DNA from 3 places in the Paenibacillus sp. sg306046 genome. Region 2 is predicted to be linked to each of the others. Evidence: riboswitches for the same ligand, from Rfam matches in the RefSeq annotation. Region 2 holds a riboswitch; each other region holds the start of a gene.
The links. A riboswitch is a leader RNA that binds a small molecule or an ion and turns the genes downstream of it on or off. The one in region 2 is predicted to bind cyclic di-GMP.
Positions count from the first base shown of each region.

Region 1: another riboswitch for cyclic di-GMP. It lies ahead of AC6ROY_RS15160 (PilZ domain-containing protein); the one in region 2 lies ahead of AC6ROY_RS24785 (transglutaminase-like domain-containing protein).
Region 3: another riboswitch for cyclic di-GMP. It lies ahead of AC6ROY_RS09430 (methyl-accepting chemotaxis protein); the one in region 2 lies ahead of AC6ROY_RS24785 (transglutaminase-like domain-containing protein).

Region 1 covers NZ_JCAMRT010000013.1:159,324-163,488, forward strand. The annotation lists gene ychF (redox-regulated ATPase YchF) at 1-606, opposite strand, end outside; gene AC6ROY_RS15160 (PilZ domain-containing protein) at 857-1,567, opposite strand; cyclic di-GMP riboswitch class I at 1,670-1,763, opposite strand; gene tadA (tRNA adenosine(34) deaminase TadA) at 2,073-2,540, shown strand; gene AC6ROY_RS15170 (hypothetical protein) at 2,698-3,828, opposite strand; gene AC6ROY_RS15175 (hypothetical protein) at 3,821-4,165, opposite strand, start outside.
Region 2 covers NZ_JCAMRT010000049.1:3,061-7,225, forward strand. The annotation lists gene AC6ROY_RS24775 (S-layer homology domain-containing protein) at 1-1,379, shown strand, start outside; gene AC6ROY_RS24780 (YdhK family protein) at 1,776-2,378, shown strand; cyclic di-GMP riboswitch class I at 2,527-2,612, shown strand; gene AC6ROY_RS24785 (transglutaminase-like domain-containing protein) at 2,627-3,418, shown strand; gene AC6ROY_RS24790 (MEKHLA domain-containing protein) at 3,604-4,068, shown strand; gene AC6ROY_RS24795 (M15 family metallopeptidase) at 4,153-4,165, opposite strand, start outside.
Region 3 covers NZ_JCAMRT010000007.1:115,227-119,391, reverse strand. The annotation lists gene AC6ROY_RS09435 (sensor histidine kinase) at 1-2,027, opposite strand, end outside; cyclic di-GMP riboswitch class I at 2,290-2,375, shown strand; gene AC6ROY_RS09430 (methyl-accepting chemotaxis protein) at 2,510-4,165, shown strand, end outside.

The DNA of each region.
Region 1 (4,165 bases), on a different contig from region 2:
CACCGGCTTCATCGTCAGCAGATGCAGGTCGCGAATCAGCAGCCTCTCCTCATCGTTCAGCTCTACGCTGCGCGCAGGCTTGTCATTGTAGAGAGCCTCCTTGATCCGCTCCAGGCACTCGACTTCCTGGGCGTACTTTTTGTCGCCGCCCTTCATGTTTTTACGGGAGCGGTCGATCCGCTTATCGACGGAATCCACGTCGGCGAGAATCAGCTCCAGATTGATCGTCTCGATATCGCTGATCGGATCAACTCCGCCGGATACATGCGTAATGTTCTCATCCTGGAAGCAGCGAACGACATGCACAATGGCATCGACCTCGCGGATATGCGCCAGAAACTTGTTGCCGAGTCCTTCGCCTTGGCTCGCGCCTTTTACGAGACCGGCGATATCAACAAATTCAAAGGCTGTCGGCACAATATTTTTCGGCTGCACAATGTCGGCCAGCTTGGCCAGACGCTCATCCGGCACCTCAACGACACCGACATTCGGATCAATCGTACAGAACGGATAGTTGGCTGATTCCGCACCAGCCTGCGTAATCGCATTAAACAGCGTTGACTTGCCGACATTCGGCAGCCCGACGATTCCACAAGACAAACCCATATATAGACAACTCCTTAACAGATAGAGCTTGTTCAACAAGCCCTCAGTTTAATCACTTCATCTGAACCTATCCATGAACGAAAGCGAAAATCTAATCCTGACATTCTATTATATCCTATAATTGCGGTCTGTGTCATCCCGTATCATCCGAAAACACAAATACCCCCTTTCCCCGGAAAGAAGGTATCCGTTGCGCCTGCGGCTTGCAAGCTCCAGTCACAAGTGACCTACGACCGCTACGAATTGCAAATTACTTGAAAATACGTCTGACTCTGGCCGATTCCTTGGAAGTAAAATGCTGCTCTACCTGCTTCTTCAGTACGAAGGCCCGCAATGCATTTACCTTATCTGTCGGAATATCGACGTAACGCGCTCCGTAATAGACGCCGGATTCACCAGGCTCCGACCTGACGATTTCCAGCAAGCACGCAATTTCGAACCCCAGGTTCAGCTTGACCTCGGCGCGCATCGTGGCGTCCAGCTTCAGATCGGCCTGCAAAAAAAAGCCGATTCCGCTGACACTTACATTGCGAATCTCCAATGGCAGCTCCTCTTGAAGCTCCGGCCCGCCGCCATTCTCGTGACGGACAGCCAGCAGATGACCGCTCTGCTCCACATCAATCCGCGGATTTTCGCGTTTTTCGGCGAAACGCTTCTGATTCGCAGGAGGATTGATCAGCATAAGCGCCTCATGGTCCTTCGCTACGACCGTCGATTGAAACGTGTAAATTCCGCCTGGCGAATACACCGTAATTTTCACCGCATCGCCCAGATCAAACGCTTTGTACTCCGACATTTCAATTTCGAGGATATCCCCTTCGGCATACGTGAGAACTCCTGTCGAGACAAACTCTTTCTTCTCGACAACGGTACGGCTGTTCAGCAGGATGCCGCTAGTGGCTCTGTAGGCTTCTTGCGTGTACTCGTAGGAAATCTTGCCGTTTTTGGCCGCTTTGGACATGGCTGACCGCCCTCTCCTTCTCCCTGTTCCCTGTTTGCAGACAACAAAAAAGCCGATTCTCAAATGCCGAGACTCAGCCTGCTCACCGGTACGTTGCGTACATTCGGCGGCCAGGCTGCCATAGCCTCTATCACCAGAGGACCTTAGACCCTAAGCTTTGCGTCCCTGCCTTTCAACAGGTTTGCCAGAAACAAACGAACGAACCAGACGTTATAACTATGGTATCCCCCAGAAATTGGGTATAAATACCTATTAATAATTCTTATTATAGGAGGTTCCCTGCAAACTGGCAACTTTAATTTGGGCGAAAATTTGAAAAAAAATCATTCACAATTGCCGCATGTCTGTGGATAAGTTTTCCCTATAGCTGAAGGCTTGCTTGTACCGCTTGATTTATCTACAATGGATACGGGAAATTCACTGGCTATCCACAACGTTATCCACAGCTTGTGCGTAACGAATGCTTGTTCGATTTCATGAATTTATTGTAAAAGAGGTGGGCCGATTGGATGACCTACACATCCATCAGTCATTTATGCAGGCAGCTATAGAGGAAGCCCGGAAGGCCGAACGGCTGAATGAAGTTCCGATTGGCGCAGTCATCGTCAAGGATGGGGAAATTATCGGACGGGGCTACAATGTCCGCGAAACAGCCAAAGACCCGCTCGGCCATGCAGAGCTGATTGCCATCAAGCAAGCGAGCGAGCATCTGGACGCCTGGCGGCTGCTCGGCTGTACGTTATACGTCACGCTGGAGCCATGCCCGATGTGTGCCGGGGCGATCGTCCAAGCGCGGATTCCGCTCGTGGTGTTCGGCACAACGGACCCTAAAGCAGGCTGTGCCGGTACGTTGATGAATTTATTGCAGGAAGAACGCTTTAATCATCGGGTCGAGCTTATTCCTAACGTGCTGCAGGTCGAATGCGCCAGCCTGCTCACCCAATTTTTCCGCCGTCTGCGCGGCAGGGCATAGCCAATCAGACAGCAGCGCCTGCCATGGACCCCGACCCATATCGTCAGTTCTGCTCTGTAGCCAGCCAGCTGCTGCTGCCCCTTCCGCCTGTCCAGCTCCCGCCTCCATTCTGCCTGATCTCACTCCATACACGCCGCTCTGCGCCTGTGCAGGCTGTCTACGGGCGCGGCGGCTTGCCGCGGCCTCGAAGCAAGCGAAACCCGCCGCCGATCAACAGCAAGCACACGATAAAGGTCTGAAAATAACTGTAGTAAAAATGCATCACTCTGGACTGCACATAATCAGGCACCCACAACCCCAGCGTGTTCACTAAAACTTGGTCAATCAAGTAATAGACGCCTAAGCCGAGCAATGCGAAGCCAAGCAAGCGCTGCCGTTCGGCCAGCCATTCAAGCAGCGGCGTATCCACGAGCGGCTCACGCCCCAATTTGGAGATGTGCTGGAGCGAATCGAAAAAGCTGTAGAACCATAAAATCGGGATGACAAACAGGAACAGCGACAGCCGCAGCGCGTCCAGAAAATACATCCCGAACAGAAAGGCGGCCATAAACTGCAAGCCGCGCTTTTGCAGCCCGATATACATATGGCCTGCGCCCGGAAAAATCGAAAGCAGAACAGCCAAGGTTTTATTTTTTTTGCCGGCCTCGCGTCCCTCCTGAAAATCCTCGAAGAATGTACGGTCTACAAGCGCTTCTCCCCGGTCACGCTTATTCAGCTGCTGCACGCAATCGAACATCGCGTACAGCCAAATAATCGGCAGTGCTCCAAGCAGCACCAGAAAATTCCTTTGTCCGGACATGACCGAAATAAACACCGTGATCATCGCCAATCCAAAAAACAAGCCGAGAAACGCCAGCCCGCGCTGCATCAACCCCAGATTGAAATGCCCCAAACCCGGCAGCAGCGACAGCAGCATCGTAAAATAACGGTCTCTCCCCGCCTGATCCCCATAGCTGGACGAAAACTCGCTCCCCTGGGCGTAGGCCGGTCCATATTCCCCGCCTCCGACGCTGGGTCCGCCATATCCCGCTTGCGCAGCATAAGCCCGATTGACAATCCTCACCATATCTATCAGATTCAACAGCCAGACGAAGGCGGCCATGAGCAGCATGGCCAATGCAACATCTTCATGCCGGGATATCATAAGCAGAAACAACGCAATCAGAGACGGCCCTGCAAACATACCTCCGAAAAACAAGCCCTTCAAAATGCGGCCCATATACAGCTGGCCAAATCCGGGAATCATCGACAGGATCAAGGCAACCGCCGGGTTTTTAGGTCTATTCATCGTGCTTCCCTCTTCTTTCATCTTGTCTAGGTTTCGGTTGGAGCGTCGCAATCCATTCAACTGTCCGATCCATCATTTGCTCCGACAAGGACGGCGGACGAACAGCCTTAGGGCTTCCCTGTGCGGCATCCCAGGCTCTGGCTTGCTGAGTGAATACCTGGAATACACCCGAGCCCATCAGCAGCATCGTAACTGCGGCAGCCAAGGTGTAGTGAACCGCCGGATGACGCAGCCAGCCGCGACAAACCTCACGCCTCACGCCGCGTTTCGCTGCTGCCGAATCCGGGGATGCGGACGCAGGAATAGCGACCTCCACCCAGCGCTTCAGCGATTCCTG
Region 2 (4,165 bases):
CCGCCACCAGTATGACGCTGATTGCCGGATATGGAAGCGGTGCAGGCGAGTTTGCTATTAGAACCGTCGAAATTGGAAGCACATCGACCGGTGGGGGCGGTGGCGGTGGCGGAACTACGGGCGGAGGAGGCAGCCCGGCCACACCGAATACGGGCACCACGACTCCGTCGTCCCGACCCGTCGTCGCTTTGACAGAGTCGGCCAGAGAAACGGTAACAGGGAACGAGGTAGCCGTTACCTTCGATGCAGCCCAAATTACGGAGCTGGTTGCCAAAGCAACCTCGGCCACGTCCGTATTTTCATTGGAGGTCAAGGCTGCCGCTTCTGTCGTGAAGGTGGAGCTTGCGCCTGAAACCGTGGCCTTGCTCGGCTCCAAAAACGCCCAGGCAACGCTCCAGCTTCGTACCCAGGCGGGGGATTATGAGCTTCCTGTCAACCAAATTGATGTTGCCGCGATTGCTCAGCAGATGGGTGTGACTGTCCCGGATGTGAAGGTAAGCATCGTCGTCAATAAGCTTCAGGGCGCAGCAGCCGAAGCGGCCAACGCTTTCGCCGCTCAGCTAGGCGCGGATGCGCTGGCTGCCCCTGTGGAGTTCACCGTATCTGTGGTCGCGAGCAACGGACAAAGCCAGGAAATCAACCGGTTCAGCACGTATATTGCGCACACCGTGCATCTTCCGCAGACCGCTGATCCTGCTACGTCGACAGGGGTATGGGTCGATCCGAATACGAACACCTATCGCCCGGTGCCGACCGTATTTGACGGTTCCAAGGCTGTCTTGTATCGCAAAGGAAACAGTATTTACACAGTTATTCACAACCCTAAAACCTTCGGTGATTTGTCGAGCCATTGGGCCAAAACAGACGTAGAAACATTGGCGAGCAAGCTGATCGTCAATGGCGTCTCGGAGACAACGTTCGCCCCTGACAGCTTGATCACAAGAGCCGAGTTTGCCGCTCTGCTGGTTCGTTCCCTGGGACTTGCGGAAGTGCAGCCTGAGGGCTTCAAGGATATCGCGGCCAAAGACTGGTTCGCAGGCTCGGTGGGGGCTTCGCAGCAAGCGGGTCTCATCGAAGGCTACGAGGACGGCACGTTCCAACCGAATGCAATGATTACCCGGGAGCAAATGGTCACAATGCTGGTCCGAGCGTTAACCGTATCCGACAAAGAGGTTGCGTTGGATTCCAGTATGCTGGACAAGTTCTCTGACGTCGGCTCCATCTCTTCCTGGTCGAAGGATGCCGTAGCGAAGTCGATGAAGGCGGGGATTGTGCAAGGGATGACGGACACCACATTTGCTCCAAAAGAAAATGCTTCGCGGGCTCAGGGCACCGTCATGCTCAAGCGTATGCTGCAATATCTGAAATTTATCAACTGATTGTCAAAAAACTGACGTTACAGCACCCAAAGCATCCAAAAGAAAAAAGAAGCTTCGCTAAGCAGCTGCGTACCCTCAAAACCGGGAGTACGCAGCTTTTGGCGTTTTGACCGTTCAGCTTAGTACAGGAGGGGCGGCAGACAGCGCGAAAAGCTGGAGATACCGTGGGGATGTTGAAGACTGTCATGGTTTTGTCATATGACAAACAGGGCTGCACGGCGAGTTGTAAAGCGATAAATGTGTACAGAGCTATAAAACGGCCGGTCAGCATTTCATTGTACCGTTTTTTGGTATAGAGTATACGATTGGGGGGTATTGTATGTAAGGTGTTGTCTACAGGCAGCAGCGGAATGAACATCCAGCTAATCCATACGGATCAAAAAGGAGAGGTTTACTTTGAAGGGGCGAATCCTTATAAACAAACAAGTTGCTTTGATCGGGGCTGCAGCCGTGCTTGCGTTAAGCGGCTGCGGAGCTCAGGCAACGAAGCAAGGTTCTGCAGCGGTCACCCAGACGGGCGGTGCAAGTCATGCGCCATCCAGTCAGGCGAGCACCAATCATTCGGCAATGGACCATTCCGGTTCAAGTGAGCTGCCTGCCGGCATGCACAACGCAACGGCTCCCGCTTACAAGGTCGGAAGCCAGGCGGTGATGAAAGTCGCACATATGGAAGGAATGAATGGCGCTACAGCGACGATCACGGGGGCGTATACAACGACCGTGTATGCTGTTTCGTACACGCCGCTTACCGGCGGACAACGTGTAACCAACCATCAGTGGGTGGTTCACGAGGAAATCGCAGCGGCAGCCCAGCAACCGTATTCACCGGGAGCAAAGGTTATTTTACACGCCGACCATATGCAAGGGATGAAGGGAGCGGAGGCGACGATTGACTCAGCGCAGCAAACGACGGTATACCGGGTGGATTATATGCCGACTACGGGCGGGCCAAAGGTGACCCATCATCTCTGGGTGACGGGGCATGAGCTTTCGAGCTGAGGCAGCGGTGTAAAGGTAAGTCAGCTTCCCAAACGAATCTCTCTCTAGCTCAGCTTGGACTGCATTTGTTCTGGTCGGAGGGTAGCCGGTTTCATTACTTGAGGGCTTGTATTTTCCAAAGAGTATGTTAATCTCAAATTAAGCCGCACACGATAAACGGCAAACCTGTCGAAAGGCAGGGACGCAAAGCTACAGGGCCTTCACTTCCTTGGAAGCAGGCAGCCAGCTACCGAAGGGGGTTCAGCAGGATGCGACGATGGGTAGCTTTTGTTCTGATATTCAGTTTATTCACGATGTATGCGCCGCTTGCGGTGGCCAAGCCTGATTCAAGCTCTTGGCTAAGCGCCGCCAAGCTGGAGCATGGGGCGATCGGCATTACGTATACGGCGGCTTCTGCCGCCGCAACCAAGCTGATGGTTGCCAAGGACGGCATCACCTACACGTACAATTTGGCTGCTGATGGAAAGGAAGTCTTTTTCCCGCTGCAGATTGGCAATGGCGCGTATCGCGTTTCGGTGCTGGAGCAGGTGGCGGGCAATACGTACAAACCGGTACTCAGCGATTCGATTGAGCTTCAGCTGCAAGCGGAGACAAGCGTCTACCTGAACTCGATTCAAAATATAAATTGGAGTGGCGCACAAGCGGTACGTGACAAAGCCGGCGAGCTGACGCTGCATAAAGAGACGGACCGCGAGAAGGCGCAGGCCATTTATGATTACATCGTTAATACGATGGTATACGATTTCGAGCTGGCGGCGACGGTAGCAGCCGATTATTTGCCGGAGCTGGACAAGGTGCTTGCGGCTGAGAAAGGCATTTGCTACGATTACGCTTCGCTGTTCGCAGCGATGAGTCGCAGTATAGGCATTCCAACGAAGCTGCAGATGGGCACATCGGAAAATGTGCAGGAGTACCATGCATGGAATGAAGTTTATTTGGACGGACAATGGCTGACGGTAGACCTTACGGTCGATGCAGGCAGCGTCAGCCGGACCTTTGCGAAAAACGCAGCAGCGTATCACGTTGAAAAGACGTATTAGGGCGGCTTGGCGTTCGTTATAAGGAAGGGCAAGAAGGGACAGGCTCCCTGTGCGGAAGGCATGTGGAGTTTTTTGCGGATGGATGCTGTTAGGATTGCAGGAACCGGTTTGCTTGGTGAAAAAATGGCTGCTGCGATGAATTGAAGATGACTTGAGGATGAATTGAGGATTAAGGAGGCCGGGTGATGGAATCCCTGCGAACGGGAGTGGGCGCGACCAATGAACACGCGCTTCGTGTGATAAACAGCTACCGGCACTGGACTGGCCGTATGCTATTGGAGGAGGGGGACCCGCAGACGGCGGCCGAGCGATTGTTCCATGCTCCGCTTTACGTGCTGTCGCACGGGATGGAAGCCGACCCGGTTCTGAACTTTGGCAGCAAGCTGGCGCTGCAGCTTTGGGAGCTGGACTGGGCGGCATTTACAAGCATGCCCTCCCGGCTGACGGCCGAGCCGATGGAGCAGGACGTACGTGAGGTGTTTATGCGGAACGTGCGGGAGAAGGGCTTCGTCAGTTCTTATAGTGGAATACGTATTTCGGGCAGCGGCCGCAGGTTTATGATCGCGGAAGCTACCGTATGGAATGTGCTGGATGAAACGGGGGTCCGCTGCGGCCAGGCGGCGGTATTTGCACGGTACGAGGATGTTTGAGCCTGACAAAACGTCAAAAAACCTTGACATCGCCCCCAGGTGGAGCGAGCATCAAGGTTTTTTGCCATGCTTGGGCCGAAGGACCTAGTTTTTCGGA
Region 3 (4,165 bases), on a different contig from region 2:
ATGCTCGTTACGCCGATTTCACCTTGATGGCGGGCCACAATTTCCTTGCAGATCGCCAGCCCGAGGCCGCTGCCCGCCGATCCCTGCCGATGACCGGCAATCCGGTAACGGCGCTTGAAAATGTGGGGAAGCTCTGCTTCCGGGATTCCGCTGCCGGAATCGGTCACATGAATGACCACATGGCTGACAGGAGACTCATCGCCGGGCCTGAGTTCCGTCCAGATTCGAATGACACCCTCTCCGGGGGTGTATTTGACTGCATTGGAAATCAGGTTGGCGAACACGCGCTCGAACCGGAACCGGTCAAGCCTCGCTAGCAGCTCCTGACCCGCGGGAAGCGAGTACTGCGGCTCCTCCCACAGCAGCGTTATCCCCTGCGCGGCCGTCTCGGCGGCGTAGCGGTAGCTCAGCTGACGCAGAAAGGGCAGGAGCGGCGTCTCCGCCAGCTCAAGCTGAATTTCGCCTGTTTTCAACTGGCTCAGCTCAATGACGTTGTCGATCAGCTTCTCCAGCAGCAGGCTGCGCTCATAAATGCGGCCGGCGTACGCCGGCGCCTCCTGCGCGGGAATAACAGCCGTCTTGATCGCCTTGGAGAAGCCCTTAATCGCTGTAATCGGGGTAGTCAAATCATGGTACACCTCAGCCAGCAAGGCGCTGCGAATCGCCTCGATCCGGCTCAGCTCCTGATTTCCGCGCTCCAGCTGCAGATTGAGCTCCTGCAAGGAGGAGGTGCGCTGCCGGATTGTCTCCTCCTGCGAAGCGATGACCTGATTCAGCTCCGTGGACAGCAGCTCCGAACGGGTAACCGCTCTTGTGAAGAGCAGGGATAAATTCAGCAGCTGCGTCAGCAGAAAGAACAGCAGCCCGAACGGAACGAGACCGCCCAGCGATACGAATCCGGTATAATACAAAATTTCGTGGATAACAGCGGCAAAAAAGACGACAAAGCCAAGCATGTTGAAGCGCGACCCCGTTCTTCTGCCAAGCGCAGCGCGGATGTAGACGTACATCACATAAATAAATACGGGCAGCAGCAGCACGATAATGTAAGGAAGCATCAGCTTTGTATATACAAGAGCCGGCATGACCAGCACAAATGCACCGAACCCGCCGAGGCCGACGGCAAAAAAGGGAAGCAGACGGCCTGCCGCTTCATGCGGGTATTGCTTGTTGACAAATGCCGCCAGACTGCCGATTGTGACGATTTCCGACAAGTATTCCAGCTTCACCCCCCATTCCCAGGACAGTCCCGGCAGCAGAACGTAAATGAACGATTCTCCCAGCAGCGACGACCGGATGCAGATCGCCAGACAGATCAGGCCAAACCATAGAGCGGCGCCCTCCTGCTTGCGAAACAGGTAGAGAAACATCGAGAAGAGCGTCATCAGCAGCAGGCAGCCGGTCAGAAACGTCCACACCATAACCCGGTTTCTGTGCAACGAGGAAATGCTCTCCGCATCCCCCAATTCGAGACTTTCCCAGATTCCCCCTGTGCGCTGATTAAAGTTGGCAACCTGAATCACCAGCTCGTTGTCCCCCGGGCGCGGCACGAAAAAGTACACCCTCGGATAGCTTCTCGGCACCGTAAGCGCAGCCGTCTCCCCGACAACCCCGTTGGCTTCTGCAGGCACGCCGTTAACCCATAGCCGGTAGGCGCTCGCGATATTATTGACATACAGGCCGAGCGGCTGGCCGGCCGTCTCAACGGACAGCTGGAAGCTCAGCCGGTAAGTCGCGTAGCCTTCATTGGACAGGGGTTGTCCGGCCGCTGTATAAGCCGACCATTGCGCGGGAACGGATACGCTCAAGGCGTGTCCGGGCGCAGCGGAACCGGCGGCAAAATCGTCCGGCGCAAGCAAATGCCCCCAATACAGCTCCCAGGGCCCGTTCAAGGTCACCGTGCTTCCCTCGTAAGGGCTCCACTGCCGCAGGTCCTGAGACGGCGGTCCGTCGGTTGCCCCGGCCGACATAGGCGCGCCGCACAAGCCAATAAGCATGACGAGCAGATATGCTACGAATTTCATCATCGTTAATTCCCCAGCCTTATACAGCAGCAGACTCATAGACGCGAGCAAGCGTCCGCCAATCTGCGTTGTAATCGTATAGCATTTCAAGGGGTATTATCGGCAAACGCGGGGCGGATTTCAAGCAGAATCGGGTGGCCCCCCTTATTATGTGATGTACATCACAAAAACAGAAATTTATGGAGGCATACCGGGTAAAATCGTTTACTGTCGAGATTTGTCGTTATATAATTAAGCAAGTTACATCCACACACAAACAGAATAGTTAGCGAAAAGGCAAACCCGTCGAAAGGCGGGGACGCAAAGCTTCGGGTCTAAGGCTGGACAAGCTAAGGCGGCCGGATTACCGAATGTGGAAGGGCTCTGCGCATACACATCCAGTCAATTCGGACTGGCTTTTTTATTTCCTCCGGGGTGAACACCCTGCCGTCGACGAATAACCCGCTGGCCGAACAACTATAACTTAACGAAAATGAGTGATCCTATTGAAGCTATCCGTAAAAAGCAGTGTAATCACGACACTTCTAATGGCACTGGCCTTAAGCAGCGTATCCTATCTAGGCTATCATAAAGCAAAAAATGTGCTGGAGCGCAACTTCCAGGACCAGGCGGCCCAGCAGCTAAGCTCCGTCCAAAACTATATTGATATTTGGATTCAGGGAGCGCAGAACAAATACAAGGCGTTGAGCCAATCCGATGACTTGCGGAGCAATAACATTCCTAAAATACTCGCCTACAGCTCGCGTATGACGGAGATTACGAATAATCCGGATGAATTTGCATTTATTGACCGGAACGGAAAGCTTTATTTGCCGGGAGCAACCGTTGACGTGAAGGATTATCCTCATTTCCAAAAAGCGATCCAGGGTGAAACCGTGACAGTAGACCCGGTCGGCTCCAAGTCTCCCGGCGTAGAGGGCACTCCGATTGTTTTAACTGCAACTCCTGTCAAAAATGATCAAGGCACGATCGTAGGGGTCAGCAACGGAGGTCAGCCGATACAAGACTTAATCAATCTGATTTCCAAAGTGAAATTGGGCCAGACAGGTCATGCGATCGTGTTTACGAAGGACGGAACCATTGTGGCTAGCGAGAACAAGGAAGACACCCTGCAGAAGAAAATAGCCGACTTCCAAAACGAGACGCTGACTAAAATTGTACAAGACAGCATCAACGGAAGCACCGGTATTGCAGAAGCCGTGGTGAATGGCGTGGACAACATGATCGTTTATGGCAAATCGAACTCGATGGATTGGGGAATTGCCATTCTCGTTCCCAAAAGCGAAGCCTACGCCGAGGCGAATGCTTTGCTGCGCTTCTCCATTATGGTGACGATCGTTTCCCTCCTCGTTTCCGCCGGGATCATTTACACGGTCATGCGTAAAACGCTACAACCGCTTTCCGTTATGAACGAGAAGCTGAAGGGACTGGCCTCCAGCGAAGGAGATTTGACCTCCAGACTTGCCGTCGAAACGAACGACGAAATCGGAGAGCTTTCCCAAAGCTTTAATAAAATGCTGGAGAACCTGCAAGGCTTGATCCGCACCATCCTGGAGAAGGGACAGGTTGTCGCCCATTCAACGACCAGCCTGCTGGGCAACGTGGATCAGCTGTCGTCTACAGTCCAGCAAACCACGGCAAGTATCCAGCAGACGAACCACGGCCTGCAAAGTCAAATGTCGGGATATGAGCGCAATCTGTCGCTAGTCGGGGAAATTGGGGAACGTGTATACGGTATTGTGGGGACCTCGAATCAAACATCCGATATGTCCGCAAATGCTTCAGCGGAAGCCAAGTCCGGAAACCAGTCGGTTATCGGCTTGGCTAGCCAGATGGATTTTATTCACGAGACTGTACATGCGGCGGCAGAAAACATAAAACGGTTAGGCGAGCGTTCAGAGGAAATCGGCAGCATTACTTCGCTGATTACGACGATTGCCTCCCAAACGAACCTTTTGGCCCTCAATGCGTCGATTGAAGCGGCCAGAGCGGGCGAGCATGGCCGAGGCTTTGCCGTCGTAGCTGCTGAAATCCGAAAGCTTGCGGAACAATCGACCGACTCGGCCGGCCAAATTGCCCGGCTCATCAACGAGATCCAGGGCGACACCTTCCATGCTGTTCAAAGTATGACGAAAGGTACT